4 regions of the Mesorhizobium sp. P170090 genome follow, and region 1 is predicted to be linked to each of the others. Evidence: predicted binding sites of a transcription regulator. Region 1 holds the regulator's gene; each other region holds the start of a gene.
What was found. The regulator LexA, encoded in region 1, represses DNA repair genes until DNA is damaged. The targets are predictions, from matches to a motif close to TGTTCNNNNTGTGTTCNG.
Positions count from the first base shown of each region.

Region 2: a site for LexA is predicted at 2,719-2,736, ahead of recA (recombinase RecA). Genes of this name have one in related genera too.
Region 3: a site for LexA is predicted at 4,323-4,340, ahead of AC3EML_RS06080 (putative DNA modification/repair radical SAM protein). Genes of this name have one in related genera too.
Region 4: a site for LexA is predicted at 5,808-5,825, ahead of parE (DNA topoisomerase IV subunit B). Genes of this name have one in related genera too.

Region 1 is NZ_JBYNWH010000001.1:4,161,143-4,168,706, forward strand. It holds gene AC3EML_RS20155 (ComEC/Rec2 family competence protein) at 1-1,044, shown strand, start outside; gene lexA (transcriptional repressor LexA) at 1,038-1,820, opposite strand; gene AC3EML_RS20165 (GntR family transcriptional regulator) at 2,026-2,790, opposite strand; gene kynU (kynureninase) at 2,958-4,205, shown strand; gene kynA (tryptophan 2,3-dioxygenase) at 4,311-5,147, opposite strand; gene AC3EML_RS20180 (AMP-binding protein) at 5,144-6,769, opposite strand; gene AC3EML_RS20185 (alpha/beta hydrolase) at 7,053-7,564, shown strand, end outside.
Region 2 is NZ_JBYNWH010000001.1:3,934,747-3,942,310, forward strand. It holds gene AC3EML_RS18995 (TfoX/Sxy family protein) at 53-376, shown strand; gene AC3EML_RS19000 (pseudouridine-5'-phosphate glycosidase) at 580-1,497, opposite strand; gene AC3EML_RS19005 (carbohydrate kinase family protein) at 1,568-2,512, opposite strand; gene recA (recombinase RecA) at 2,795-3,898, shown strand; gene alaS (alanine--tRNA ligase) at 4,170-6,836, shown strand; gene AC3EML_RS19020 (demethoxyubiquinone hydroxylase family protein) at 6,937-7,539, opposite strand; gene AC3EML_RS19025 (glutathione S-transferase family protein) at 7,554-7,564, opposite strand, start outside.
Region 3 is NZ_JBYNWH010000001.1:1,212,964-1,220,527, reverse strand. It holds gene AC3EML_RS06090 (glycerate kinase type-2 family protein) at 70-1,350, shown strand; gene AC3EML_RS06085 (UdgX family uracil-DNA binding protein) at 1,617-3,083, opposite strand; gene AC3EML_RS06080 (putative DNA modification/repair radical SAM protein) at 3,086-4,321, opposite strand; gene AC3EML_RS06075 (glutamine synthetase family protein) at 4,441-5,826, opposite strand; gene AC3EML_RS06070 (aspartate aminotransferase family protein) at 5,862-7,244, opposite strand; gene AC3EML_RS06065 (hypothetical protein) at 7,400-7,564, shown strand, end outside.
Region 4 is NZ_JBYNWH010000001.1:4,623,545-4,631,108, forward strand. It holds gene AC3EML_RS22490 (type II secretion system F family protein) at 1-301, opposite strand, end outside; gene AC3EML_RS22495 (TadA family conjugal transfer-associated ATPase) at 306-1,727, opposite strand; gene AC3EML_RS22500 (CpaE/TadZ family protein) at 1,724-2,938, opposite strand; gene AC3EML_RS22505 (hypothetical protein) at 2,983-3,249, opposite strand; gene AC3EML_RS22510 (type II and III secretion system protein family protein) at 3,254-4,654, opposite strand; gene cpaB (Flp pilus assembly protein CpaB) at 4,733-5,638, opposite strand; gene parE (DNA topoisomerase IV subunit B) at 5,895-7,564, shown strand, end outside.

The sequences.
Region 1 (7,564 bases):
AGAACGCCGCCGGCAAAGCGCTCCTTCGTCGGCTTCCTGTCGCGAAAATTCGCGCTGGCCATGGGCGGCCTCGCAATGACCTCGATCATCGCCGGCAGTGCAACCTTGCTGTTCGCCATCTGGCATTTTCAGCGTGTGTCGCCGCTCAGCCTGATCGCCAATCTGGCCGTGATGCCGATTGTTTCGTTGATCGTCATGCCCTTTGCCGTGCTCAGCGCACTGGCGATGCCGTTCGGCGCCGACGGGCCGTTCCTCTATGTGATGGGCAAAGGTCTGATGGCGATGATCGCTATATCGGCCTGGATTTCCGAGCGCTCGCCGGTCGACGCCGTCGGGCTGATCTCCATCCGCTCGGTGCTGTTAGTGGCGGTCGCCCTCGTCATCGCCACCATGGCCACCACCTGGCTCAGGTTGGCGGCCGTGCCTTTCGCGCTGGCCGGCCTGTTGACGGTGCCGCAGGTGCTTACGCCAGACGTGCTCATATCCGAGGATGCGCATCTGGTGGCCATGCCGATCGGTGGCGGCGAACTCGCCCTCAACCGCGAACGCTCCAACGAATTCACCACGGACAATTGGAAACGGGCGCTGCGGGCCGAAACCATTATCCCACCTGAGATTTTCGAGGCAACAGATACGCGGTTCGATCTCGATCCGCTCGATCTGCCGCCCGGCTCGCCCTTCTATTGCACCGGCGATCTCTGTATCGCCCGGCACCCTTCCGGAGCCATTGTAGCGCTTGCGAAAGACCGCAAGACGGCGCGGCCGGCCTGTGCCTTCGCGAGCCTGATCGTCATCGATGACGCCACCGCCTACAATCCGTGCCGCGACCCGCTGGTGCTGGTCGTGACGAAGAAACAGCTGGCCCGCGACGGCAGCGCCGCCGTCTTCTTCGATCCGCAATCGGCAGCTGCAGCGCCAACCATCCGCTTCGCCGTCGACAAGCCGTATCGCCCCTGGCACGAGCAACGCCGCTTCTCCCGCGAAGCGCGCGGCCTGCCGCCTTACAACCAGCGTGAAAAGTACAAACCCAAGCCGGCTCAGTAGCGCCGGATCAATCCGACAAGCTTGCCCTGCACCTTCACCCTGTCCGGTCCAAAAATGCGGGTCTCGTAGGCCGGGTTGGCGGCTTCCAGGGCGATCGAGGCGCCCTTGCGGCGGAAGCGTTTCAGGGTCGCTTCCTCATCGTCGACCAACGCCACCACGATCTCGCCGGGGCTGGCTGTGTCGGCATTGCGGATGATGACCGTGTCGCCATCGAAAATGCCGGCCTCGATCATCGAATCGCCCTTGACCTCGAGCGCGTAGTGTTCACCGCCCATGATCATGTCGGGCGGCACCGAGATCGAATGGGTCTGATGCTGGATGGCGTCGATCGGCACACCGGCAGCAATGCGTCCCATCACCGGGATCGACACCGCCGAAACGGCGTCGTCATTGCCGGCCGACATCGAACGCGACGGCGAGCCCGGCTTGATCTGGCGGCCGATACCGCCTTGGCCCATCGCGCCTTGTCCTTGGCCGCCTTGCCCTTGGCCGGTTTGACCAAGACTGCCCTGAATGACGCTCGGCGAAAACTTCCTCGCCGCATTGAGGCCTGGTGCGATCGAGTCGGGCAGCCGCAGCACTTCCAGCGCGCGCGCCCGGTTCGGCAGCCGGCGAATGAAACCGCGCTCCTCAAGCGCCGTGATCAGGCGGTGGATGCCGGACTTGGAGGCGAGGTCAAGCGCTTCCTTCATCTCATCGAAGGACGGCGGGATTCCGCTCTCCTTCAGGCGTTCATGGATGAACATCAGAAGCTCATGTTGTTTGCGCGTCAGCATCGCGGCCCCCAGGGGTTCTGAAACCAGAATCAGAAAAAACAAACCCAGAACAAACACTATCTGTTCCAGTTGTGTTCCGCAACCTTTTAAAGTTTAATGAATGTGTTGACGTTTTGTTCAGCGTGACGTTCGGCACCGCGAGCGGCGCTCGTAGTCGTTCGCCGGCAACGGGGTGAAACGAAGACAAAGTGCCCTGCGTCGTCGGCTACGATCGCCGCTTCCTTTTCGGACGGGGCTGCGCAGCATCCGCCCCGGGTTCACTCTGGGCATAGACCTGCAGCGTGTAGCCGATGTGAGCGGTCATCAGAGTTTTCGCACGTTCGACGTCGCGATCGAGGGCCGCTTCCATCAGGGCGGTATGGTGTTCGATCGCCACGGCGTCGCGCAGGGCCGCCACGGCCTTCCGGTGGCCATCCGTGCGGCCGGCGGCGGCGCGCAGCGTCGGCGCCAGACCCAGGAAGCGGTGATGGCGATGCAATTGGTCGGAAATCGTCGCATTGAAGCGCAGCAGCCAGCTGGATGTCGCGGCACTGAGCAGCGCCGCATGGAAGGCATCGTGTTTTTCGTACCACGCGTCGACCGCATCATCCGATGGATCGTCGAGAACAGACCCGCACCGTGAGAGACGATAGTGGGCGGCAACGACCGCGTCTTCCCACTCACGGTCGCCCTCCTCGATCGATTCCACCAGCAGGGGCAGTTCGACCACCAGCCGCGCACGCGCCAAATCCTCGAGCTCCGCCCGAGAGACGGGAGCGACCGCAAACCCGCGGTTGCTGATGGCGGTCACAAGCCGTTCCGCCTCCAGCCGCGACAGCGCCTCGCGCAACGGCGTCCAGCCGATGCCGTAGGTGTTGCGCAGCGTGCTCAGCTTCAACGGCGCGGCAGGCGCCAGCCGGGTCGCAAGAATATCGCGCCTGAGCAGGCGATAGGCCGCTTCCGTCTTCGAGGTCTGCTCGTCATCCAGCATCGTGATCCATCAGACATAAACGCTCGGCGGATCATTATATATCAAAGCCTTTCAATGGGTGAATTATATATAATGTTTGACAGTTCAAGGGCGACCACTCAAGATCGCCGGCATGTTTGGGCGGCAGGCTCCGCCGCGCGCGTTTGTCCATGGAGGGGCGCCGGATCATGAGCACGACACCCGATCTCGCTACAATCGAAGCAATGGATGCCGCCGATCCGCTGCGCTCCATGCGCGAACGCTTTGTCTTGCCGCAAGGCGTGATTTATCTCGACGGCAATTCCCTGGGCGCCGCGTCAGCGGTCGTCTTCAGCGAACTGCAGCAGGCCGCCACGCAGGAATGGGCGCACGACCTCATTCGCGCCTGGAACACCGCCGGCTGGTTCAACATGCCGGTGGAACTCGGAGATCAGCTCGGGCGACTGATCGGCGCGGCTGACGGGCAGACGGTGGTCTGCGACACAACCTCGATCAACATCTACAAGCTGCTGCACGCAGCGCTCGGCATGCGGCCGGATCGGTCGGTCATCGTTGCCGAGGGCGACAGTTTCCCGACCGACCTCTACATGGCCGAAGGCCTCGCCTCGACCCGGCCGGGAACGCGGCTGCGGCTGGAGGGCGTCGACGCGGCCGCAATCGAGGAGCTGATCGACGACAGCGTTGCCGTCATCCTGGTCAACCACGTCAACTACAAATCCGGCCAGTTGCGCGACATGGCGGCGCTGACGCGCAAGGCACATGACGCCGGCGCGCTGATCATCTGGGATCTCTGCCACACGGCCGGCGCCTTGCCGGTCGAACTTGACCGTGCCAATGCCGATTTCGCCGTCGGCTGCACCTACAAATACCTCAATGGCGGCCCGGGCTCGCCAGCCTTCATCTACGCGGCCGAGCGCCACCATGACGATGCCCACCAGCCGCTCAGCGGCTGGTGGGGCCATGCGCGGCCCTTTGCCTTCGAGCAGGGCTTTGCCGTCGGCAGCGGCATTCGCCGCTTCCTGTGCGGAACGCAGCCGGTGCTGTCGATGCGGGCGCTCAAGGGCGCGCTCGATATCTGGAACGACGTCGATATGGCGGCGGTGCGCAGAAAAAGCATCGCGCTGACCGACCTGTTTATCCAGCTCGTCGAAGCCAGATGCGGCGCCTACCGGCTTGAACTGGAAAGTCCTCGCGACGGCAGCCAGCGCGGCAGCCAGGTGTCGTTCCTCCATCCGCATGGCTATCAGGTGATGCGCGCGCTGATCGAGCGCGGCGTGATCGGCGATTTCCGGGCGCCGTCGACCATCCGTTTCGGCTTCACGCCGCTCTATGTCGGATATGGCGATGTCTGGCAGGCGGTCGAAGTCCTGGAGGATATTCTGCGCACCGGCGCCTGGCAGGACGCCCGCTTCGCGGTGAAGACCGCGGTTACGTGAGAAACCAGAGCAATTTCAGGAAAAGTGTGAAGCGGTTTTCCGTCCGAAATTGCGTCAATCAAAGAGCTAGAGCATTTCGCCGTTTCCGTTAAACGGTGAAATGCTCTAGAGCCGGGTGCGGACCGTCCAGAGCTCCGGAAACAGCACGACCTCCAGCATCTTCTTCAGATAGGAGGCGCCTGAGGTGCCGCCGGTGCCGCGCTTCAAGCCGATGATGCGCTCGACCGTTGTGACGTGGTTGAAGCGCCAGCGGCGGAAGTAATCCTCGAAGTCGACCAGCTTCTCGGCCAGTTCGTAGAGCATCCAGTAGCGCTGCGGGTCGCGGTAGACGGTTTGCCAGGCAGCCAGCACGTCTTCGTTCTCACCGCGCGTCTCGCGCCAGTCCGTGCGCCCGGCATCGGCGCCGATGTCGAAGCCATTGCGCGCCAAAAGCAGAAGCGCCTCGTCGTAGAGCGACGGCGTGGCCAGGATCGCTTCCAGCCTGTCCGTAAGGTCGCGCCGGTGCTTGTGCGGCCCGAGCATGGCTAGGTTGCGGTTGCCGGCCATGAACTCGATGGCGCGGTACTGCCAGGACTGGAAGCCCGAGGATTGGCCGAGCGCGTCGCGAAACTCGGTGTATTCGCTGGGCGTCATCGTGCGCAGCACGTCCCAGGCATTGTTGAGCTGCTCGAAGATGCGCGCGACACGCGACAGCATCTTGAAGCTCGGTTCGAGGCGGTCGGCGCGGATCGAGAGGATCGCGGCGCCGATCTCGTGGAGGGCCAGTTTCATCCACAATTCGGATGTCTGATGCTGGATGATGAACAGCATCTCGTCATGGGCAGAAGACAGCGGCGCCTGCGTATCGAGCACCTTGTCCAGCTGCAGATAGTCGCTGTAGGACATCCGCTCCTTGAACGACATCTGCGCGCCATCGGACGCCGGATCGTGCGGCTTAATCAATTGATCTTCTCCGCGCGCAACCGGAAGCGCTGGATCTTGCCGGTCTGGGTTTTGGGCAAGGCGTCGATGAACTTCACCGAACGCGGATATTTGTAGGGCGCGATCGTTGCCTTGACGTGGTCCTGCAGGCGTTTGACGGTCAATGCGTCCGGCGAAACACCTTGCACAAGCACGATATGCGCCTCGACGATCTGGCCGCGTTCACCGTCCTCGGCGCCGGTCACCGCGCATTCGGCGACGTCGGGATGCGAGAGCAGCGCCGCTTCGACCTCGGGGCCGGCGATGTTGTAGCCGGCGCTGACGATCATGTCGTCGGAACGCGCGGCGAAGTGGAAGAAGCCATCCTCGTCCTGCGTGAACGTATCGCCGGTGAGATTCCAGCCGTCGCGGACATAGTCCTTTTGCCTGGCATCGGCCATGTAGCGGCAGCCGGTCGGGCCGCGCACCGCCAGCCGGCCAGTAGAGCCGCGCGGCAACTCCCGCATCTCGTCATCGACGATGCGTGCCTGATAGCCGCCGACGGGTTTGCCGGTGGAGGCCGGCTTCATGTCGTCGAAGCGGTTGGAGATGAAGATATGCAGCATCTCGGTGGCGCCGATCCCATCGAGGATCGGCTTGCCGGTCTTCTCAGTCCATTCCTCGAAGACAGGCGCCGGCAGCGTCTCGCCCGCCGAAACCGCGACGCGCAGCGAGGACAAGTCAGCGCCTTGATCCATGGCCTTGAGCATGGCCCGATAGGCGGTTGGAGCGGTGAAGGAAATGGTCGCTTTGTAGGTCTCGATGATGTGGATCATGTTGGGTGGCGTCGCCTGTTCCAGCAGCGTCGCCGCGGCGCCGAAGCGCAGCGGGAAGATGGCGAGCCCGCCAAGACCGAAGGTAAAGGCAAGGGGCGGGGAGCCGACGAAGATGTCGTCGGGCGTCACCTCCAGGATTTCGCGGGCATAGGCGTCGGCGACGATCAGCAGGTCGCGGTGGAAATGCATCGTCGCCTTCGGCACGCCGGTGGTGCCGGAGGTGAAGCCGAGCAGCGCGACATCGTCGCGGCCGGTGTTGACGGCAGTGAAGGTGACCGGCTTGTCGAGGGCGGCTCGGTCGAGTTCCGCGTCATGGTTGGCCGTGCCGTCGAAGCCAATGACCTGCTTGAGATACGCATTGCCCTTGGCGCAGGCGGTCATCTCGTCCATCAGCCTTGTATCGCAAAGCGCAACCGTGATTTCCGCCTTGTCGACGATCTTGGCGAGTTCGCCGGCGCGCAGCATCGGCATGGTGTTGACGACCACCGCGCCAACCTTGGTGGCGGCCAGCCAGCAGGCGACCATGGCCGGGTTGTTGGCCGAGCGGATCAGCACCCGGTTGCCCGGCTTGACGCCATAATTCTCGACCAGGGCATGGGCGAGCCTGTTGGTCCAGTCGGACAGTTCCTTGTAGGTGCGGCGGCGGCCATTGCCGATCAGCGCGGTGTGGTCGCCGAACCCTTTTTCGACCAGCCTGTCGGTCAATTCGACGCCGGCATTTATGTGGTCGGGATAGTCGAAGCCGTCGAGCAAAAACTCCGGCCATTGCTCCGGCGGCGGCAGGTTGTCACGCGTGAATGTGTCGATATGCGCTGATGGCCCAAGCATTTTCGGCTGCCCCTGTCTGCCTCGCGCCCATGGCTGAACAAGGCGCAGGATCGCACCAGTCGAAATTTGTTTCAAGCCTAAAATGTTTTTAGGTCGCAGCATTGACGCCGCCCTGTTCGGCGGCCATTCCTGTCGACTGAACTGAAGCCATCCGGGAGGGATGCAGATGCTCGAACATCGTGTTGCCGATTGGGACAATGCCTACGCCAACGGCGACAACATTGCCGGCAGCAATCGCTGGCCGGCCGCATGGGACACACCGGCACAGGCTTTTCGCGATACAATGTCGGCGTCCGGTCGGGCCAAGCTCGACATCGCCTATGGCGACAGCCCGCGCAACAGGCTCGATCTGTTCCTTCCCGATGTCATGCCCAAAGGGCTCGTCGTCTTCATCCATGGCGGTTACTGGAAGGCGTTCGACAACAAGCCATGGTCGCATCTGGCCAACGGCGCGGTTGCCAATGGCTTTGCCGTGGCAATGCCGACTTACACGCTTTGTCCCGACATACGCATTTCCGGCATCGTCAGGGAAATCGCGGCGGCGATCGGCAAGGCGGCGACGATGGTCGGCGGGCCGGTGATCCTGACCGGGCATTCCGCCGGCGGCCATCTCGCCTCCAGGATGGTGACGACAACGACGCCTCTGGCCGCCGATGTGGCCGGCCGCATACGCAATGTCGTCTCGATCTCCGGGGTTCATGATCTGCGGCCGATCATGCGGACGGGGATGAACGCGACACTGGCCATCGATGAAGCGGAAGCACTGGCCGAAAGCCCGGTTCTGCTGCGCCCCAT
Region 2 (7,564 bases), 230 kb from region 1:
CCAGCATGGTTTTTGGTTGCAGCCATGGCAAGCCCGGTGACATGATTGCGGCATGGACAATGAACGCATCGAAGAGCTGTTCGAAGGCCTCGGCCCGGTCAGTATCCGAAAACTGTTCGGCGGCAAGGGTATCTATTTCGACGGCGTCATCGTCGCCATCGTGCTGCGCGGCGAATTGCTGCTCAAGGCTGACGAGCAAAGCGCGCCCGATTTCGAAGCCGCCGGCTGCAAGCAATGGACCTATACCGGCACCCGCCACGGCAAGCTGGTCGCGATGCCGTACTGGAGCATTCCCGACGACGCGTTTGATGATCCTGACGAGATGAGGGTGTGGGCGCGCCGGGCGTATGAGGCGGGGCGGCGGGCGGGGAAGTGAACCGGGACCGTCGCGTTTCTTCCCACCCCCCTCTGTCCTGCCGGACATCTCCCCCGCAAGGGGGGAGATCAGTTGTCACATTGGCCTTCGCCAATCACCATCGTTGAAAATGGGAGCCTGCGGCTAAGCTGTTAATCTCCCTCCTTGCGGGGGAGATGGCCGGCAGGCCAGAGGGGGGTGCTGTCCCGCCGACGTAGGCGATCCTACAGCGCCTTGGCAATCCTCGCCGCCAGCCGCGCATTGTTCTCGACCAGCGCGATGTTGGTCTTCAAGCTCCGGCCGCCGGTCAGTTCGAGGATTTTGCCCAACAGGAACGGCGTCACCGCCTTTCCGGTCACATTCTGCACTTCCGCCGCCTTCTGCGCGGCCTCGATATAGCCGGCCATCTCGTCGGCCGGGATTTCATCGTCCTGCGGCACCGGGTTGGCGATCAGCATGCCGCCGACCAGGCCAAGTGCCGCCCTGGTCTTGTAGAAATGCGCGATCTCTTCCGGTCTGTGCAGGGTCAGCGGCGCGCGGAACGGCGAATGCCGCGACCAGAAGGCCGGCATCGTCTCGCAGCCATGGCCAATCACCGGCACGCCGCGCGTCTCCAGCACTTCCAGCGTCTTTTCGATGTCGAGGATCGCCTTGGCGCCGGCCGAGACGACGATGACCGGCGTGCGCGCCAACTCGTCGAGATCGGCCGAGATGTCGAAGCTCTTTTCCGCGCCCTTGTGGACGCCGCCAATGCCGCCGGTGGCGAACACCTTGATCCCGACCATGTCGGCCGCGATCATGGTGGCGGCGACCGTGGTCCCGCCGGTGCGGCCTTGCGCCACCGCAAAGCCGAGATCGGCGCGCGACAGCTTCATGGCGTCGCCGGTCATCGCCAGCGACTCGCGCTCGCCGTCGGACAGCCCGATCTTGATGCGGCCGGCAACCACGGCGATCGTCGCCGGCACCGCGCCATTGTCCAGGATGATCTTTTCGACATTGGCGGCCATGGCGCCATTGTCGGGGTAAGGCATGCCATGGGTGATGATGGTGCTCTCCAGCGCCACGACCGGGCGGCCAGCGGCGAGCGCCTCAGCCACGGGCGCGTGGATGTCGATCAAGGGGCGGGCGCTTTGCGGTGTCATGATGGTCTCCGATCCGGAGATCCGCGCGTCCGCTTGGACGTCGCGCTCCGGCAATGGCAATTGGCCGCCCTCATGCCATTTCCTGCGCGTCGGGCACAAGAGCCAGTGCCTCAGTGAAGGTCGCAATCGTGAAGGCCGGAACCGCGTCGGCGCTTTCAATGGCCAGCGTGGCGGCGGCAACGCCCTCGCGCAATGCCTGGCGCAGGGGCAGGCCGCGCAGCAGGGCAGCGATGGTGGCGCCGGCCAGCGCGTCGCCGGCGCCGGTGACGTCGGCGACTTTTCTCGGCGCCGGCGGCAGGATAGAGAAGGCGCCGGCTTCGTCGAATCCCAGCACCGGGCCATCGCCCGCCGTCACCACGCCACTGGTGAGGCCGCTGCAGCGCAGTCCGTCGATGGTCTCGCGCTCGGTGGCATTGGCATCGACGCCGGCCAGCACCATGGCCTCGCGCCGGTTCATGAAGACCTGCGCGAGCTCCTTCAGCACCGGTATCATCCGCACCACCTTGGCCGGCGAAATGGCAATGGCGAACACCGGCTTGCCGGCGGCGAGCCCCACCAGCCGCTCCAGCGCCGTTGATGGCAGATTGGCGTCGCAGAGCACCGCATCGGCCTCGGCGACCACCTCGCGCACCTTGGAGCGGCGGATCTGCTTGGGGAACGCCAAATCGTAGAGCGCCATGTCGGCAAAGCCGGTGATCAGCTCGCCGTCGCGATCGATCAGCGCCGTGTAGCTCGGCGTCGTGCGGTCGAGGAAAACCGCCGACAGGTCGGCAATGCCGGAGTCGGCGATGGCGCGCGCAACCGTCTCGGCCGAGGCATCGCCGCCGCGCACCGACAAAAGCGAGGCCGAGACGCCGCGCCGCACCAGGCTGCGCAGCGCGTTGAAGACGCCGCCGCCGACATCCTCGCGCATCGTGCCGGGGTTGGACGCCGCGGGCACGTACGTGCCCGACACCTGGCCGCGGCGATCGATATGGGCGCCGCCCACCGCCAGTATCTTTGCTGATTTCACCATGCCGGCGATATGACCTTTGTTATTCGAGCCGCACAAGCGCTACGCTGTGCGGCGGAGCTTCGCAGGCAAGCCGGCAATTCGGCCGATCGAAACAGCCGGCGCGTCTGGCCCAATGGTGGATACATCCGGAAACGAAACCATGAGACAAAAAAAGAACAAATCCGGATAAAGATTGCTTTTCAGATATTTGACCCCTCTTGCCAAACGAGAACAAAAGTAGTACAAAATGGGCAGGGATTACGGATTGTCCGGCCTTCATTGACGACCAAGGGGTGATGTATCATGGCTCAGAATTCTTTGCGGCTTGTAGAGGACAAAGCGGTGGACAAATCAAAGGCTCTGGACGCGGCGCTGTCGCAAATCGAGCGCGCCTTCGGCAAGGGCTCGATCATGCGGCTTGGCGCCAACGAGCAGGTCGTCGAGATCGAAACCGTGCCGACCGGATCGCTGGGCCTCGACATCGCGCTTGGCGTCGGCGGCCTGCCGCGCGGCCGCATCGTCGAGATCTACGGGCCGGAAAGCTCGGGCAAGACGACATTGGCGCTGCACACAGTTGCCGAAGCCCAGAAGAAAGGCGGTATCTGCGCCTTCGTCGATGCCGAGCACGCACTCGATCCGGTCTATGCCCGCAAGCTCGGCGTCGATCTGGAAAACCTCTTGATCTCGCAGCCGGACACCGGCGAGCAGGCGCTGGAAATATGCGACACGCTGGTGCGTTCAGGCGCCATCGACGTGCTGGTCGTCGATTCGGTGGCGGCGCTGACGCCGCGCGCCGAAATCGAAGGCGAGATGGGCGATTCTCTGCCCGGTCTCCAGGCGCGTCTGATGAGCCAGGCGCTGCGCAAGCTGACCGCCTCGATCTCGCGCTCCAACACCATGGTCATCTTCATCAACCAGATCCGCATGAAGATCGGCGTCATGTTCGGTTCGCCCGAAACCACGACCGGCGGCAACGCGCTGAAATTCTACGCTTCGGTGCGCCTCGACATCCGCCGCATCGGCTCGGTCAAGGACCGCGACGAGGTCGTCGGCAACCAGACCCGGGTCAAGGTGGTCAAGAACAAGCTGGCGCCGCCCTTCAAGGTGGTCGAGTTCGACATCATGTATGGCGAGGGCGTCTCCAAGACCGGCGAACTGGTCGACCTCGGCGTCAAGGCCGGCGTGGTCGAGAAGTCCGGCGCCTGGTTCTCCTACAATTCGCAGCGTCTCGGCCAAGGTCGCGAAAACGCCAAACTGTTCCTGCGCGACAATCCCGACACGGCGCGTGAGATCGAACTTGCGCTGCGGCAGAATGCCGGGCTGATCGCCGAGAAATTTCTTGAAAATGGTGGCCCCGAGCGCGGCGAAAGCGACGACGGCTTCGAGGAAGAATCCGGCGCCATGTAGGGCACGGCCAGAGTTCGGCCATAAATCCAGTCTATTATCCGATGCTTAAGTAACCGAGTTCTTTAGTATTGCGTTTCAAACCGCCGGCCTTCGCGCCGGCGGTTTTCGTTTTTGGGCAGCGTGAAGCCGGCTTGGCAGTTGCCGGATTGGCCCAATTCCGTGTTTCTGGACAGGGTGGGGCGTGCCCGCTAAAAGGCCAAGTCAATCTTCTAAAAAGCAGAGACCAGTGTCCGCCGGCCGTGCCGGCGGTTTTCGCGAAAAGGCAGCACTCATGAGTGGCGTGAACGAGATCCGGTCGACATTCCTCGACTATTTCCGCAAGGAGGGCCACGAGGTCGTGGCCTCGAGCCCGCTGGTGCCGCGCAACGACCCGACGCTGATGTTCACCAATGCCGGCATGGTGCAGTTCAAGAACGTCTTCACCGGCCTGGAGAAGCGGTCCTATTCGCGCGCCACCACTGCGCAGAAAAGCGTGCGCGCCGGCGGCAAGCACAACGACCTCGACAATGTCGGCTACACCGCGCGCCATCTGACCTTCTTCGAAATGCTCGGCAATTTCTCCTTCGGCGACTATTTCAAGGAGCGCGCCATCGAACTGGCCTGGAACCTGATCACCAAGGAGTTCGGGCTGAACAAGGACAAGCTGCTGGTCACCGTCTATCACACCGATGACGAGGCGGCCGGCTTCTGGAAGAAGATCGCCGGTTTCTCCGATGACCGCATCATCCGCATCCCGACCTCCGACAATTTCTGGGCTATGGGCGACACCGGACCGTGCGGGCCGTGCTCGGAAATCTTCATCGACCGTGGCGAGCACATCTGGGGCGGCCCTCCCGGCAGCCCGGAGGAGGACGGCGACCGCTTCCTTGAATTCTGGAACCTGGTGTTCATGCAATATGAGCAGGTCACCAAGGATGAGCGCATCGACCTGCCGCGGCCGTCGATCGACACCGGCATGGGCCTGGAGCGCATGGCCTCCATCCTGCAAGGGGTGGAGAGCGTCTTCGAGACCGACCTGTTCCGTCATCTGATCGATGCGGCCTCGTCAGCGCTCGGGCAGGGACCCGACAAGGAGACGGTCGCCTCCTTCCGCGTCATTGCCGATCATCTGCGCTCGTCCTCTTTCCTGGTTGCCGACGGCGTGCTGCCGTCGAACGAAGGCCGCGGCTATGTGCTGCGCCGCATCATGCGCCGCGCCATGCGCCATGCGCAGTTGCTCGGCGCCAAGGAGCCGTTGATGTGGAAGCTGGTGCCGGCGCTAGTGCGTGAGATGGGCCAGGCCTATCCCGAACTGCTGCGCGGCGAACAGCTGATTACCGAGACGCTGAAGCTCGAGGAGACCAGGTTCCGCAAGACGCTGGTGCGCGGCCTCGGCCTGCTCTCGGAGGCGACGGAGACGCTTCATGCCGGTGACATGCTGGACGGCGAGACTGCCTTCAAGCTCTATGACACGTACGGCTTCCCGCTCGATCTGACGCAGGACGCACTGCGCCAGCGCAGCATCTCGGTCGACCTTGCCGGCTTCACCCATGCGATGGAGCAGCAGAAGGCCGAAGCGCGCAAGCATTGGGCTGGCTCCGGCGACGCGGCCACCGAGACCATCTGGTTTTCTGTACGCGAGAAGGCCGGCGCCACCGAATTCCTCGGCTACGAGACCGAACAGGCGGAAGGCCTCATTCAGGCGCTGGTCAAGGACGGCAAGACCGTCGACAGCGCGATCAAGGGCGACGCGGTGGCGGTGGTCGTCAACCAGACGCCGTTCTATGGCGAGTCCGGCGGCCAGATGGGCGACACCGGTATCATCTCCGGCGAAGGTTTCTCGATCGAGGTTTCCGACACGCAGAAAAAGGCCGACGGCCTGTTCGTGCATCTGGGCAAGGTGACGAACGGCACGGTCAAGCCAGGTGCAGCCGTCGAGCTGAAGGTTGACCATGCACGCCGCACCCGGCTGCGTGCCAATCATTCGGCAACGCATCTGATCCACGAGGCGCTGCGCGAGGTGCTGGGCACCCATGTCGCGCAGAAAGGTTCGCTGGTCGCGCCCGAGCGCCTGCGCTTCGACATCTCGCACAACAAGCCGATCTCGGCCGAAGACCTCGAAGAGGTCGAGCGCATGGCCAACGAAATCGTCGTCCAGAACAGCCCGGTGACGACGCGGCTGATGTCGGTCGACGACGCCATCGCCGAAGGCGCCATGGCGCTGTTCGGCGAAAAATACGGCGACGAGGTGCGTGTCGTCTCGATGGGCACCGGCGTGCATGGCGCCAAGGCCAATAGACCCTATTCCGTCGAACTTTGTGGCGGCACCCATGTCCGGGCGACCGGCGATATCGGCCTGGTCCGTGTCGTCTCCGACAGCGCAGTCGCCGCCGGCGTGCGCCGCATCGAGGCGCTGACCGGCGAAGCCGCACGAAAATATCTCGACGAGCAGGACAGGCGCCTGAAGGCGACGGCGGCTGTGCTGAAGATCTCGCCGGCCGACGTGCCGGCGCGTGTCGAGACGCTGCTCGAGGAGCGCAAGAAGCTCGAGAAGGAGCTGAGCGAAGCGCGCAAGAAACTCGCGCTGGGCGGTGGTGCCGCGGCCGATGCTCCGGCCACCACCGAAACCGTCGCCGGTATCGGCTTCCTCGGCAAAGCGGTTTCCGGCGTGTCGCCGAAGGATTTGAAGCCGCTGGCCGATGCCGGCAAGACTTCGCTCGGCTCAGGCGTCGTCGTCTTCGTCGGTGCGGGCGAAGACAACAAGGCAAGCGTCGTGGTCGCAGTGACGGACGATCTCGTCGGCCGCTTCAGCGCTGTCGATCTTGTGCGCGTTGCCTCGGCCGCATTGGGCGGGCAGGGCGGTGGCGGACGGCCCGACATGGCGCAAGCCGGCGGCCCGGACGCCTCGAAGGCCAATGATGCGATCGCCGCGGTGAGGGCGGCGCTGGAGGCAGCCTGAAACCCACCCTATGCCTTATCTGGTTTTGTGTGCGGCTTTCCGGCCTTCGCCGCCGTGCTTGCCATTCTGTGGCTGATAGTGGCAAGCCGGCAATCAGCTCTTAGACGGTCCGTCTAGCTAGTCTAGTTCTTTTCGCCGCCTTCAGGGCGCGCGTCATTCTGCTGGAATCGCCCCAGGTGGACAGCCAGATCAGCACGTCCGTGGCGATCGAAATCAGCGACCGTAAAAAGTTCAGCGCCGGGCCGGGCGATTTCAGCTGCTCTTCGGCGTGATGGAGATGGGCGAGCTCTTCCTCGCGGATCGCCAGGATGATGCCGTGCAAGTCGTGGTCGCGATTGGCGAGGAAAAACAGCTGATCGTCCAGATGGCGATGCACCGCCGCTTCAACCGCCGCCGTGCAGGCCCAGATGCCTTGCGGACCGAGCAGGGCGGTGACAAAACCCAGCAGCCAGCCACCCCAGCTCCAGAATTGCATCACCCGGCACGGTCGCGCCTTCCGCGCCGGCATGGCGGCACGGAAGGCGGCGCAATGCGTGCGCTCGTGCCCGAGCATCTCCGACAAGGATGGCACGCAATCCGGCCAGAAGCGCCTGGCGACAAGAATCTGCGCCGAATAGATCCTGATCGCACCGAACTCACCGGCGTGGTTGACCCTGACAATTCTGGCGACGGTGAGCGCGTCCTGGCGAGATGGGTCAGCCATGGCCCGAACCCATATCAGCCCGCCG
Region 3 (7,564 bases), 2.9 Mb from region 1:
TTCACGGGGTGAGGGTGAGGGGCAGCGCCAACGTTTGCTCATTTTGAAAACCGCCAGTTACGGCCAAGGATAACCGTGCTCGATCCCAAACCCTTTCTCATCTCGATCTTCAATGCCGCTGTTGCCGCTGCCGATCCTGAACGGACCATCAGGGATCATCTGCCGGCCAGGCCCAAGGGCCGCACCATCGTCATCGGCGCCGGCAAGGGCTCGGCGCAGATGGCGGCGGCATTCGAGAAGGTGTGGGATGGCCCGATCGAAGGGCTGGTCGTCACCCGCTACGGCTATGGCGCCAGATGCGAGCGCATCGAAATCATCGAGGCGGCACATCCGGTGCCGGACGCTGCCGGTCTTGAGGCGTCGCGGCGCCTGCTCGAAAAGGTGCAAGGGCTGACTGCGGACGACCTGGTAGTGGCGCTGATATCGGGCGGAGGATCGGCGCTGCTGCCGTCGCCTGCCGCCGGCCTGACGCTCGCCGACGAAATCGCCGTCAACGAGGCGCTGCTTGCCTCCGGCGCGCCGATCGCGGCGATGAACACAATCCGCAAGCATCTCTCGACCATCAAGGGCGGCCGGCTGGCAGCTGCCGCCTGGCCGGCCAAACTGGTATCACTGGTTGTCTCTGACATTCCCGGCGACAACCCGGCGCTGGTGGCCTCCGGCCCGACCGTGCCCGACTCCGGCAACCGCGCCGATGCGCTGGCCTCGATAGCGGCCTACGGCATGAAACTGCCCGACGCCGTCATGGCGCACATCAACTCGCCAGAGGCCGATGCGCCAGATCTGGATGACCAGCGCTTTTCACGCAATGAAGTGCACCTGATCGCCTCGGCTGGCGTGTCGCTGGAAGCGGCAGCCGCTGAGGCAAAACGGCAGGGCATCGAAGCCGTCATCCTCTCCGATTCCATCGAGGGCGAGGCGCGCGAGGTCGGTGGCGTGCATGCAGCCATTGCGCGCGAAGTGGCGACGCGCAACCGGCCGTTCAAAAAGCCGGTGCTGATCCTGTCCGGCGGCGAGACGACCGTGACCTTGCGGGCCCCTGTTGACGGAAAAAGGGGCAAGGGCGGCCGCAACTCCGAATTCCTGCTCGCCTTTGCCATCGGCATCAGCGGCGCGGAAGGTATTCATGCACTGGCCGCCGATACCGACGGCATCGATGGCTCGGAAGACAATGCCGGCGCCTTTGCCGATGGCTCGACTGTCTCGCGCATGCGTGCCGCCGGCATCGACGCCAAGGCGATGCTGGCCGGCAACAATGCCTGGACGGCGTTCAACGCGATCGGCGATCTGTTCGTGCCGGGGCCGACGGGTACGAATGTGAACGATCTGAGGGCAATCCTAATCAGTTAATCTGGCCGTGGCGGCCGAAGTTTTCCAACGTTGGATTCACGACCGTGAAGCCACCCAGCTTCGTCATCCCTGGGCGAAGCAGGAGCGAAGCTCCGTCGCGAAGACCCCTGGGATCCATTCCGTGATGTTAGCCGTCGAGCGCAACGGCATAATTCTGCACCGTAGCAGCGTGCAAACGTCGCGGCATGGATCCTCGGGTCTGCGCTGCGTCGCTTCACTCCTTGCTCCGCCCGCGGATGACGATGTCGCTGAGGCTTTCGCTCATCTCACGACCCCATCAGCCGCTTCACCTCTTTCATATCCTTTAGGAACCGCTCGCGCTCAGCCTCCTTGTCCGTCGGCTCGTGAATGCGCAGGATAAAGGAGGGGTGGATGGTGATGAACACGCGCAAGCCATCCTCGCGTTCGATCAACTGGCCGCGCATTTTCGTCACGGCAATGGCCTTGCCCAGCAGCGACAACGCCGCCGTTGCCCCAAGCGCCACGGCGAGGTCCGGCTTGATCAGCTCAAGCTCCCGGCCGATCCACCAGCGGCAGGCCTGGACTTCGCCGGCATTTGGCTTCGAATGGATGCGGCGCTTGCCGCGCGGCTCGAACTTGAAATGCTTGACGGCGTTGGTGACGTAGACTTTTTGCCGGTCGACGCCTGCGTCATCGAGAATTGCATCGAACACTTTGCCCGCTGGCCCGACAAAAGGTTTGCCGGCGAGATCTTCCTGATCGCCCGGTTGTTCGCCGACGAAGACCACTTTGGCATCATCCGGCCCCTCGCCGAACACGGTCTGTGTCGCGTCGCGCCACAACGGGCAGCGGCGGCAGCCTTTCGCGGCTTCGCGTAGCTCGGAAATGGTGTTGGCGTCATCGTCCGGCGCCTCGGCCGGCTCGCGCTTCGGCCAATGTTTCGCCTGCAGCTTGGCGTGGTGCGGCGCCGGCGTTGTCGGCAGTCTGGCAATCATATCCCTGGCGGCCTCGTCCGCTCCTGCGATCAGATCTGGAATGAGCGAGGCCTCGGGAAGGTTCCGCCAATATTTCTTCGGCATCTCCTTCTGCATCGCCTTCACCTTGAGCCGCGCCGGGTTGAAGATGTTTTCGAAATAGGTCAGCCACAACGCCTCGGTGTCGTCCTGATCGGGTGCATCGCCCTTGGCCGCACCCGGCCCGATCGCCAGCCTTTCGCCGTTCCAGTCGGCGGAGGCATAGGGCGTCAGGATGGTCCAGCGCATGCCGGTGAACCGCCGGACGAAGAAATCCGCGTTGCGCTCGACAATGAAATGCTCCGGCTCGAACCAGGCGACGTAGCGCTCGTTCTCGCCGTCGCCGATCTTCCGGAAGCGTACGAAGGCATGCATCTTATGGCTGTCGCGCCGCACCGCCTTTTCCATGGCTTCGAGCCGCCTGGTGTCGGGATCGGATGCGATCGCCAGCAGTTTCGGCTCGGTGCGCAGGCGCCAAAGCATCCAGTAGAGAAAGGCAAACCGGCCGGGGTCGGAGTGGCAGAAGGCCGTTTCGGCATGGGCGATGAACTCGCGCGGGACGGTAAGCTGCGCGCCCTCTGGCACCGCCGGCAAGGCATCTTGAGTATCATTGGCGTCGGACCCGACACCCCAACTAATATCCTCAGGTCGGACCTCATTCAGCGCCAGACGCCGTGCCGCATCGCGCCAACCGGCGAAATCGGTCTGGCTCGCTAGCCGGACAGTGTATCGGGCAAGGTCGAGCTGGGCCGGCTGCATGGTCAAAACAGAGACAGTTGTTCGCAGGACTTTACGATCGTGTCGCGCAAGCCGGTCTTGTCCGTTAGTCCACCCGGCGACCAGCCTTCGGCGATCATGAAGGGCCTCAGCTTGGCGATCGAATGGCAGATCCGTCCGACATCTTCCAGCCGCATGTGTCGGTGGCGGCGGGTTTCAAGGATCTTCGCCACCACCTTGGTGCCCAGACCCGGAACCCGCAGCAGCGCTTCCCGATCGGCGCGGTTGATGTCGACGGGAAACCTCGCCCGATTGCGCAAAGCCCAGGCGAGCTTGGGGTCAATGGCGAGATCGAGCATGCCGTCGCTGCTGCCGGCGAGGATTTCCGGCTGCGAAAAGCCGTAGAAGCGCATCAGCCAGTCGGCCTGATAGAGCCGGTGCTCGCGCATCAGCGGCGGTTTCTGCAGCGGCAGCGACGATGACGAATCCGGGATCGGGCTGAAGGCGGAGTAATAGACGCGCCGCAGATGGTAGCTGCCATAGAGCCGCGCACTGGTGTGCAAGATGCCGTCGTCGGATGTCTTGTCGGCGCCGACGATCATCTGCGTCGACTGACCTCCGGGCGCAAAGCGTTCGCGCTTCTTGGTCCTCAGCGTCGGCTCGGCTTTTTCCTCCATCTTCCGGCGCAGGTTCGCCATGGAAAGGCGGATCGTTTCCGGCTTCTTCTCCGGCGCCAGTTTCTTGACGCCCTCATCGGTCGGCAGTTCGACGTTGATAGACAGCCGGTCGGCGTAGAGCCCGGCCTGCTCGACCAGTTCGGCCGAGCTTTCCGGAATGGTCTTCAGATGAATATAGCCGGAGAATTTTTCGTCCAGCCGCAGCCGCCGCGCCACCTCCACCATCTCGGCCATGGTCTCGTCGGGCGAACGGATGACGCCGGAGGACAGGAAGAGGCCCTCGATGTAGTTGCGCCGGTAGAAATCCATGGTCAGCTTCACCACCTCGTCGATGCTAAAGCGGGCGCGGCGCACATTCGATGACGAGCGGTTGATGCAGTAGCTGCAATCGTAAATGCAGAAATTGGTGAGCAGGATTTTCAGGAGCGAAATGCAGCGGCCATCCGGCGCGTAGGAATGGCAGATGCCCATGCCTTCTGTGGAGCCGATACCGCCGGATTGGAGCGAATCCTTCTTCGCCCAGCCGGACGAGGCGCAGGAAGCATCGTATTTGGCGGCGTCAGACAGGATTGCCAGCTTTTCACGGACGGTAGGTGCGCTCATCCGTTCATGATATGTTCTTGAAGGCTGCAGCGCCACCTCATTTGATGCAGGCGGCGAAAAAGTAATCGCCGCCTGATCGTCGGGCTAGCAGGACGACTGCCCGAGTTCCAGGCGGTCTCTCAGACCTCATGGAGGTAGAGGTGGTAATCCAGCTCGCTGACGGTGCGGGCGACGCGCAGATACTCCGACTGCTTGATCGCCACGAAGGTGCGATGCAGATCCTCGCCAAGCGCCTCTTTCAGGAAGCTCGATGCCCGCGCCGCCTCGATCGCAGCGCGCCAGTCGACCGGCATGGTCGTGCGCGTGATGGCGGCTTCATAGCCATTCCCAGTGGTTTCGGGGCCGGGGTCGAGGCCTTCATCCAGACCCTTGATGATGCCGGCCAGCACCGTTGCCGCGATCAGGTAGGGATTGGCGTCGACACCCGACGGCCGGTGCTCGATGCGCCGGTTCTTGGCGTCGCCCGCCGGGATGCGCAGCGCCACCGAACGGTTGTTGACGCCCCAGGTCGGCGCCACCGGCGCATAGGACTGCGAGACGAAGCGCCGCCAGGAATTGGCGTGCGGCGCAAACACCAGCATCGATTCGGCCATGGTCTGGATCAGCCCGCCGAGCCCCTGCAGCAGCGGCAGCGACCAGCTTTCGCCGCCAGCCTCGGCAAAAACGTTACGGCCGTTCTTGTCCTGCAACGAAACATGGAAATGCATGCCGGAGCCGGCGTATTTTTCGATCGGCTTGGCCATGAAGCAGGCGGTGACACCATGGCGGCGCGCCTGCGCCCGCACCAGCCGCTTCAACATGACGAGGTCGTCGGCCGCCCGCATGACATCCTTGCGATAGTTCAGCGTCAGCTCGTACTGGCCGGGCGCGTATTCGGAAATCACCGTTTCGGCCGGAATGCCTTGCGCCTTAGCCGCGGCATAGATGTCGGAAAACAGCGGCTCCATGCCGTGCAGATGGTCGACGGAATAGACTTCCGTCTTGGCCGAGCGGCGGCCGTCGAGCACGGCGTCCGCTGGCTTTACCTTGCCGTCGGCGTCACGCTCATTGGCAAGCAGGAAAAATTCGAGTTCGAAGGCGCCGGCGGGATAGAGGCCCTTGGCCGCCAATATGTCGACCTGCCTGGCCAGCGCCAGCCGTGGGTCCGACGACATAGGCTGTCCCTCGAGATGGTACATCGCCATCAGCAACTGGCCGCGCGGCGGGTTCGTGCCGTAAAGCGGCACCAGCGTGCCGGGGATCGGCCATGCCCTGAGATCGCCGTCTCCAGTCGTCCAGATCAGCCCGGTTTCGTGCACATCCTCGCCGGTGATGTCGAGGCCGAGGATCGAGATCGGCATGTGGCGGCCGCCCTCGAAGATGCTTTTCAGCTCATGCCGGCGCACGATCTTGCCGCGGCCGACGCCGTTGGCGTCGGTCAAGACGATATCGAAGGCTTCGATTTCGGGATGGGCGTCGAGAAAGGCTTGCGCCTCGACGGGCGTCGAGCCCGAAGGTGAACTCATGATTAGTGTACTCGAGTTTGGCTTGGCAGCTTGTCTCATGCCGTCAGCCTTGCCGCAACCGTGGCGAAGGCGGTGATCAGCCGGTTGACCTGGGCGCCGGTGGTGGCCGGTGAGATCAGCATCATGTTGTGAAAGGGCGCGATCAGCACGCCCTGGTTGACCAGCGCGACATGGATAGCCGCCTCAAGCTCCGGCGCATGGGCAGTCTCGGCTTCGGCGCCGTTCCTGAGCGGGCCAGGGGCGCAGATGAACTCGACGCGGGCGCCGACGCGGGCGACATGCCAGGGCAGATTGTAGCGATCGATGACGCCGGTCAGCCCGGCATCGAGCCGCAGGGCGAGGCGATCCATCCGGGCATAATTCTCCTGCGTCATCACCTCTTCGAGCGTTGCGCGCATGGCTGCGAACTGCAGCGGGTTCGCCGACAGCGTCGTGCCCATGCCGGAATAGCCCGGCTCCTTGGTTCGATTGTAGTCGGCATAGCGCGAGGCGACCTCGTCGCTCATGCCCCACACGCTTGCCGGCACGCCGCCGGCGATCGGCTTGCCCAGCACGAACAGGTCGGGCTGTAGTCCGAATTTCCTGGTGTAGCCGCCGGGTCCAGTCGAAATCGTGTGCGTCTCGTCTATCAGAAGCAGCGTTCCGGCCGCGCGCGTCAGTTTGCGCAAGGCGTCGTGAAAACCCGGATCGGGCAGCACCATGCAGGAATTGGTCAGCACCGGCTCAGCAATGACGCAGGCGACATCCTTGTCCTTGAGCGCTGCTTGCAGCGCGGCGACATCGTTGAATTCAATGACCTTCGCCGTCTTGGTCAGGTCGCGAAACTCACCCGCCAGCCCCGGCCGATTCACGGGCTTGCCGTCGACCATCCGGACCATCGTCTCGTCGACCGAGCCGTGATAGCAGCCGTTGAAGACCAGTATCTTTTCGCGGCCGGTGACGGCGCGGGCGACGCGCAGCGCGAAGCGGTTGGCGTCGGTGGCGGTGGTGGCGATCTGCCAGAACGGCAGACCGAAACGCTGTATGAGCAGCGGCCCGATGGCCAGCGCATCTTCCGAAGGCAGCATATAGGTCAGGCCGCGCCCGGCCTGGCGGCGGATGGCGCGCGCCACCGGCGGCGGCGAATGGCCGAACATCGAACCGGTGTCGCCGAGGCAGAAATCGTCCAGCCTGTTGCCGTCGATATCCGTGATGGCGGCGCCCTTGGCGCTTTCGACCAGGATCGGGAATGGCGTCGGCCAGTCGTTCATCCAGTGCATCGGCACACCGCCGAAGAAGCCTGGCAGGCCGTTACCGACCTTGGCCTGCGATTTCGGCCGCGCCTTGCGGAAGGTGTTCGCCTCGCTTGTCCGCAATGCAGCGATGCGGTCACGGCTGATACCGCCAATGGACGCCTTTGAACTGTTCGTGCTGTACATGAAATCCCTCTCGGCCGGCACACTACCCAATTGGCGACGGCAACCGCAATTGGCCGTGTTGGTGCGCTGCATTGGGTCAGCAGCAAGTTCGGCAGACTTGACCTTCCGGCGCAGTCGGGCGCCAATGCGATCGGGTCTGTGGTTTGGGGAGAAAAATGCGGACGATCATCTGCGCTATTGCGCTACTCTTGTCGGCCGCTGCGGCTTCCGCATCGGGCGGCGTCTGGTGTTCCGTCGATGACAAAGCGGTGCAATTCGAGGTCGGCGCCGGGGTCACCAGAGGTATGGGCGGCCCGACCTTCAATTTTCGCGGCGATCTC
Region 4 (7,564 bases), 460 kb from region 1:
CGCCCGTCGTCATCGTCAGGAATTTCGGCAAGGGCATCACCATGCCAGACTGCGTGCGCAGGGCGCGAAAACGGTCGGGCGAGAAGAATGACGTGCCGGAATCGAGGCCGCGTTCCTTGCGCAGCTGGATCAGCACCTGTTCCTGGCTGATCTTGTTTTCCTGCAGCTTCATGCGCCGGTTGATAGCCAGGCGCTTGTCGCTGCGGCCGGCATAGAGCAGATAGCAGCCTTCGGCGATCATGATGCCGGTCAGCGCTGCCGCGGCATAGACGACATAGATCGGGCTGAAATTCTCGAACACCCGGCTACTCCTGCGGCCGGCCGGGTTCGAAATATTTGCCGGGGAATTCAATGCCCATGTTGCGCAGGTCCTCGAGGAAACGCGGGCGAATGCCGGTCGCCTCGTAGTGACCGAGAATCTTGCCGTCGGCTTCCATGCCGGTGCGCACGAAGCGGAATATCTCCTGCATCTGGATGACGTCGCCTTCCATGCCGGTCACCTCGGCGACGCTGGTCACCTTGCGCTTGCCGTCCGACAGTCGCGTCAGCTGGACGATAAGGTCGAGCGCGCTGGCGATCTGGCTGCGGATCGACTGCACCGTCATCGGCATGCCGGTCATGCCCAGCATCTGCTCGAGGCGCGAAATGGCGTCGCGCGGCGTGTTGGCGTGGATGGTCGCCATCGAGCCTTCATGGCCGGTGTTCATCGCCTGCAGCATGTCGAAGGCCTCCTCGCCGCGGCACTCGCCGAGGATGACGCGGTCAGGGCGCATGCGCAGCGCGTTCTTGACCAGGTCGCGCTGCTTCAGCTCGCCATGACCTTCGATGTTGGCGGGGCGCGTTTCCATGCGCGCGACATGCGGCTGCTGCAGCTGCAGTTCGGCCGCGTCCTCGATGGTGATCAACCGTTCGTCTTCCGGAATAAAGGCTGACAATGCGTTGAGCATCGTCGTCTTGCCGGTGCCGGTACCGCCCGAGATGATGGTCGTTTTGCGGGCGTGGACTGCAGCCGCCAGCACCTCGGCCATGTTCTGGGTGATGGCGCCGAACTCGACCAGCTTGTGCAGGCCGAGCTTGTTCTTTGAAAACTTGCGGATCGACACCAGCGGCCCGTCGACGGCGACCGGGCGAATGGCGGCGTTGAAGCGCGAGCCGTCGAGCATGCGGGCATCGACCATCGGCTGCGATTCGTCGACCCGGCGGCCGACGGCGGCGACGATCTTGTTGACGATGCGCAACAGGTGCGCCTCGTCCTTGAACGGGATATGGACCTGCTGCAGCTTGCCCCGTTTTTCGACGAAGCAGTTCTGGTGGCCGTTGATCAGGATGTCGTTGATGTCGGGGTCCTTGAGCAGCGGTTCCAGCGGGCCGAGGCCGACCATCTCATCGACGATGTCATCGACCAGCGCTTCAAGTTCGACGGTGTTGATCGCCATACGCTCCTGGCGGGTCTTTTCCGACACGAACTCCTGCACCTGCCGGCGCATCTCATCCTTGGGCAGGCGCTCCAGCGCGACCAGGTTGATTTCCTCGAGCAGCAGCCGGTGGATGCGCACGCGGGCATCGAGCACCTTGTTGGCGCTTTTTCCCGGTGTTGTCTCCGGCTTCGGCGGCAAGGCCTTGCGGTTCGTCGGGATGACCACGGCGTGATGCGCGACCGGCGCCGCCTCGGCCGGCTTCAGAGCGCGGACGTCACGGTTCTGCAGGGTCGAGAAGCGGCTGGTCATCCGGCTTTCCTCTTCAGGAGGCCCCTGCCGATGCCGAACAGCGAGCGCGATTTCTCCGGCGTCACCACGGCTTCTTCCGGCAGGATGATCCTCTTCAGATCGTTGACGACATTGGCGTTCGGGTCGATCTCATGCAGCGGCACGCCGCGGTCGACCGCTTCACGCACAAGCCGGTAATTGTTGGAGATGCCGCCGACGAAATGCTCGCCCAGGATTTCCTGGACATCCGCCTGCTTGATGCCGTTGTCGAACATCTTCTGCTCGAAACGATTGACGATGACGTTCGGCTTCACTTCCTTGCCGGCCGTCTCGTAGACCGCCTGGATCAGCCGCTGCGTGTGGCGCAGGCATGGCACCGTCATTTCGGCGACGATGTAGAGCTTGTTGGAGCCGAGCAGCACCGTCTCCGTCCACGGAAACCAGGTGCGCGGCATGTCGATGACGACGTTATCGAAATAGGCCGAGACGAGATCGAGCATGCGCACCACGACATCGGTCTTGAACGAGCGCATTTCCGACGGATGCGTTGGCGCCGCCAGCACGCAGAGCCCGCTCGCATGCTTGGACAGCATCACATCCAGCAGCTGACGGTCGAGGCGCTCGGGCTGGTTCTCGATTTCGGTGATGTCGAAGCGCGGCTCGAGGTCGAGATATTCGGCGCAGGCGCCTTGCTGGAAATTGAGGTCGACCACGCAGGTCGACGCGCCGCGCGTCACCGAATGATGCAGCTGGAAGGCGGTCTGCAGCGCCAGCGTCGTGGTGCCGACGCCGCCGGCGGCCGGCATGAAGGTATAGATCTGCGACTCGGTGTTTTCCTCGCGCCCCGGCCCTTGCAGCGCGCGCACGACCGACCGCACCAGATCGGCGGTGGTGATCGGCTTGACCAGGAAATCGGCGACCTGGAGCTGCACCAGGATACGCACTGCGGCTGCGTTGAATTCCTGGGTGACGACGACCACCGGAACGCGGCCTTCAAGCCGGCGCATGATGCGCTGCAGCGACTCGATCTCTTCCAGCTTTGCCGCATCCATGTCGACGATGAGCGCGCCGAAATCGGCTTCCTGGACCTCGCCGCGCAGTTCGGTAATGTTCTTCTCGACGGTCGAAAGCTGGATCACCTCCGAGGCCGCGAACGCGGTGCGCGTATCCTGCGCAAAGGTCCGGTCGCTGGACACCAGCAGGATCTTCTTGGTCTTGATGCCGCTTGCCATTTTGTCAGCCTGTCAGGTCATTCCCGGTCAAATCACCGGGCAAATCAATCGGTTGTCGCTGTCGGTTGCACGGCCTTGGCAGCAGCAGCCTGGTCGGCGGCGTTGACTGCCGCCTCACTGCGCTGCGCCGGCACCAGCAGCCTGGTGTTCTGGACGCCGTATTTCCAGGGATCGACCATCTGCATGGCCGTATTGGCGGCCTGTGCGTTGCCGGCGGCAATCGTCGGTCCCTCGGAGCGGACATAGTCGTCGCTGGTGCAGCCGCCGGCGAGGCCGGCGATCAGCAGGGCGATGCATGATTCCACGCGCATGGCTTCAATCCTTCGGCAGGTCGAGGAAATGCCCGACGGTGGTGACCGCGGCCGGCTGTGCCGTACTGCCGCTGGCCATTGCCACTGCACGATTGGCTTCGGACGATTTCACTTCCTCGGTGTTGTTGAGGAAATAGTCGACATTGCTGGCTGGCTGCGTGCCGTCGGTCGGCTCGAGCAGCTTCTTCGACGGATCGACGGGCTTGACCAGATAGGGGGTGACGATGATCACCAGATCGGTCTCGCGCCGCTGATAGGATTTGGAGGAGAACAGCGAGCCGAGCACCGGCAGCTTGCCGAGGCCGGGAAGACGCGATGTGGTAATGTCGTTCTGTGACTGCAGCAGGCCGGCGATCATGAAGCTCTGGCCATTCTTCAGGTCGACGGATGTTTTGGCGCGGCGCACGATAAAGCCCGGGACCGAGATATTGCCGATATTGTAGGAGGCCGAAGCGTCGATCGAGGACACTTCCGGCGCGATGTCGAGGCTCACCAGCCCGTCCTTGAGAACCGTCGGCGTGAAGTCGAGGCTGACGCCGTATTTCTTGTAGCTGACGGAAATCTTGCCATTGTCCTCGGAGACCGGGATCGGGAACTCGCCGCCGGCGAGGAAGCTTGCCGTCTGGCCCGAGCGGGCGATCAGGTTCGGCTCGGCCAGCCGCCTGGCGAGACCACGTTCCTCCAGCGCCTTGATGGCGACGTCGATCGACAGGCCGTTGGACAGCAGCCGGCCGATGATCTCGCCATTGCCGGCTCCCGGCACCGTGCCAGGATCGAGGGTGACGTCGCGCCCGCCAATGCCGTAAGCGAAATTGGCGCTGTATTTGGCGCCGAGATCCTGTCCGGCCTGGCGATTGATCTCGACGAAGCGGACGTTGAGCTGAACCTGCTGCGAGGACGAGATGTTGACCGAATTGATCACTTCTTCATTGCCGGAGAAGCGGCTGGCGATCTTGCTTGCCTTCTCGGCGGCGACCGCGTCATCGGCCTCGCCCGACAGCACGACGCGGCCATTGGCCGAGCCGACCTTGATCTTGGCGTCCGGCACGCTGGCGCGAATGGTGCTGGCCAGCTGGTCGGTGTCCAGCGTCACCTCGATGTCGACGGTGCCGACCAACTGCTTGTTCTCGTCGAACAGCGCGATGCCGGTGGTGCCGAGATTGTTGCCCAGCACATAGAAGGATTTGTCGGTCAGCGGATTGACGTTGGCGATCTCCGGATCGCCGATGACGATCTGGTAGAAGGCGGCATTGGTCATGACCGTCTTCGGCTTGCCCTTGGCTACCTTGATCGACGCATTCGTTGTCGACGAGACATGGACGATATCGTTGTCGGCCTTGGCTGGTGCACTGAGGCCGAGCATTGCGGCCGCGGCCAGGCAAGCCCCCACCGCAAGCGCCCGCATTGGGCGCAGCCCTTTCGTAGTTCGAAATGCATGAAGTCCCGACATCTGTCCCGTCCCTCGCCCGGTCCCCACCGGCAGTTATTGCTGGTCCCGCGCAGGAACCTGGTATTCTTCGACCTGCGTGCCGCGCGTCACGATGATCGTCTTGAATTTCGGCTTCTCAGGCTCCTTGGTCGCGGCAGTGAACAGCGCGCCGGCAGCGGCCTGGACGCCGGAGGCGACCGATCCGCCGAAGGACGAGATGGTGGTGACGCCGTCCTTGGCGGCCCCTCCGTCTGCGGCCGAGCGGAGCGACAGCGACAAGGTGCCGACGGTGCGGGCAAGCGCCACTTTCTGCGCGCCTTCGGTCGTCACCTCGATGGTGACGGAATTGGCGATCTGCGGTGTGGTCTGGCGCTCGTCGGCGCCCTGCCCCACGGTCAGCACCTTGGCGTCGGAGACGACAATCTCGGAGGTAACGGTCGATCCGGCAGCGCCCTGCGCGTTCTTGGCCACTTCCTGGATTTCGCCCGCATCGCGTGTCAGCACCACGTCGACCCGGTCGCCCGGCATGACGAAGCCGCCGACACCGGCGATCTCGTCGGTGCGGATTGTCACCGCCCGCATGCCGGGCGTCATCATGTTTGATAGCGTCGCGCGGCCGTTCGGCCCCGACAATTTGCTGATCAGCACCGGCTCGTTGACCTCGATCGGCGACAATACCACGCGGCTGCCTTCGGCGAGCAATGCATTGACTGTGGTGAACGCGCCCTGCGGCACCGAATCCTCGGACCATGGGATTTCGCTGAGCTGCGCCCGGTCAAGCTCCATGCCGTAACGCAGCGGCGCGTTGGCCACCACTATGGTCTTGAAGACGACCTTGGGGACGGCGGGCGCCGGGATCGACGCCGTTTTCTCTTCGGCATCGGCCTTGGCCTGGCTTTTCACCCAGAAATCCGCGGCAAAGATTGAAATCGCGCCGAAGACGGCAGCGATGCCAATCATCGTTATGGCCTTGCCCCTCACAACCAACCCCTGACATTCGTGGTCTTTTGTTTTGTTGGAGCGACGCTAGGCCGCTTTGTTAAAGATTCAGGAATCGCGGCCGCTCCGCACGGACCTATTTCCGCCGGCTTGGTTATCGAAAGGTTTTAGGATAAGAAGGGTTTAATCCCCGAACGTAACAGGAACTTCCGTCGCTTGGCGCCGAAAAGCGTGGCAGTATCGACGGGTGATTCGCGGCACGGATTCTATGGTAGGCATGGACGACAACAACGATCTTTTCGGCAATCTGGAAAAGCAGCCCCAACCGGCTCGGACACCTTCGCGCCCGGCCGACCCGCTGGTGCAGGCCACGAAGCGTCCTGCCGCGACCAAGGACGGCAGCGAGGGCTATAGCGCCGCCGACATCGAGGTGCTGGAGGGGCTGGAGCCGGTGCGGCGCCGTCCCGGCATGTATATTGGCGGCACCGACGACAAGGCGATGCACCATCTGTTTGCCGAGGTCATCGATAATTCGATGGACGAGGCGGTCGCCGGCCATGCCACCTTCATCGATGTCGAGCTGTCGGCCGACGGATTTCTGACCGTCACCGACAATGGCCGCGGCATTCCGGTCGATCCGCATCCGAAATTCAAGAAACCGGCGCTCGAAGTCATCATGACGACGCTGCATTCGGGCGGCAAGTTCGATAGCAAGGTCTATGAGACCTCCGGCGGTCTGCACGGTGTCGGCGTCTCGGTCGTCAATGCGCTGTCGGACCATCTCGAAGTCGAGGTCGCGCGCGGTCGCCAGCTTTACCGCCAAAGGTTCTCGCGCGGCGTTCCGGTGAGCGGGCTGGAGCAGCTCGGCGAAGTGCACAACCGGCGCGGCACCAAAATCCGCTTCCATCCCGACGAGCAGATTTTCGGCAAGGGCGCCGCCTTCGAGCCGGCGCGGCTCTATCGCATGACCCGCTCGAAAGCCTATCTGTTCGGCGGCGTCGAGATCCGCTGGAGCTGCGACCCATCGCTGATCAAGGAAAAGGACCAGACGCCGGCCAAGGCGGAGTTCCATTTCCCCGGCGGCTTGAAGGACTATCTCAAGGCATCGCTCGGCGATGATTTCCAGGTGACCCGCGAAATCTTCGCCGGCAAGAGCGAGAAGCAGGGCGGCCACGGTTCGCTGGAATGGGCGGTGACCTGGTTCGGCGGTGACGGCTTCGTCAACTCCTACTGCAACACCATCCCGACCGGCGAAGGCGGCACGCATGAGGCCGGCTTTCGCAATGTGCTGACGCGCGGACTTCGGGCCTATGCCGACCTGGTCGGCAACAAGCGCGCCTCGATCGTCACCTCCGAAGACGTGATGATCTCGGCGGCAGGCATGCTGTCGGTGTTTATTCGCGAGCCGGAATTCGTCGGCCAGACCAAGGACAGGCTGGCAACGATCGAAGCCATTCGCATTGTCGAGACCGCCATCCGCGATCCCTTCGACCACTGGCTGGCCGACAATCCGCAGGAAGCCTCCAAGCTGCTGGAATGGGTGATTGCGCGCGCCGACGAGCGGGTGCGCCGGCGCCAGGAAAAGGAGGTGTCGCGCAAGAGCGCGGTGCGCAAGCTGCGCCTTCCCGGCAAGCTCGCCGACTGCACGCAGAACGCCGCCGCGGGCGCCGAACTGTTCATCGTCGAAGGCGACTCGGCCGGCGGCTCGGCCAAGCAGGCGCGCGACCGTGCGAGCCAGGCGGTGCTGCCGCTGCGCGGAAAAATCCTCAACGTCGCCAGCGCCGGCAACGACAAGCTCGCCGCCAACCAGCAGATATCGGACCTGATTCAGGCGCTCGGTTGCGGCACGCGCTCGAAATACCGCGATGAGGATTTGCGCTACGACCGCGTGATCATCATGACCGACGCCGACGTCGACGGCGCTCACATAGCCTCGCTGCTGATCAC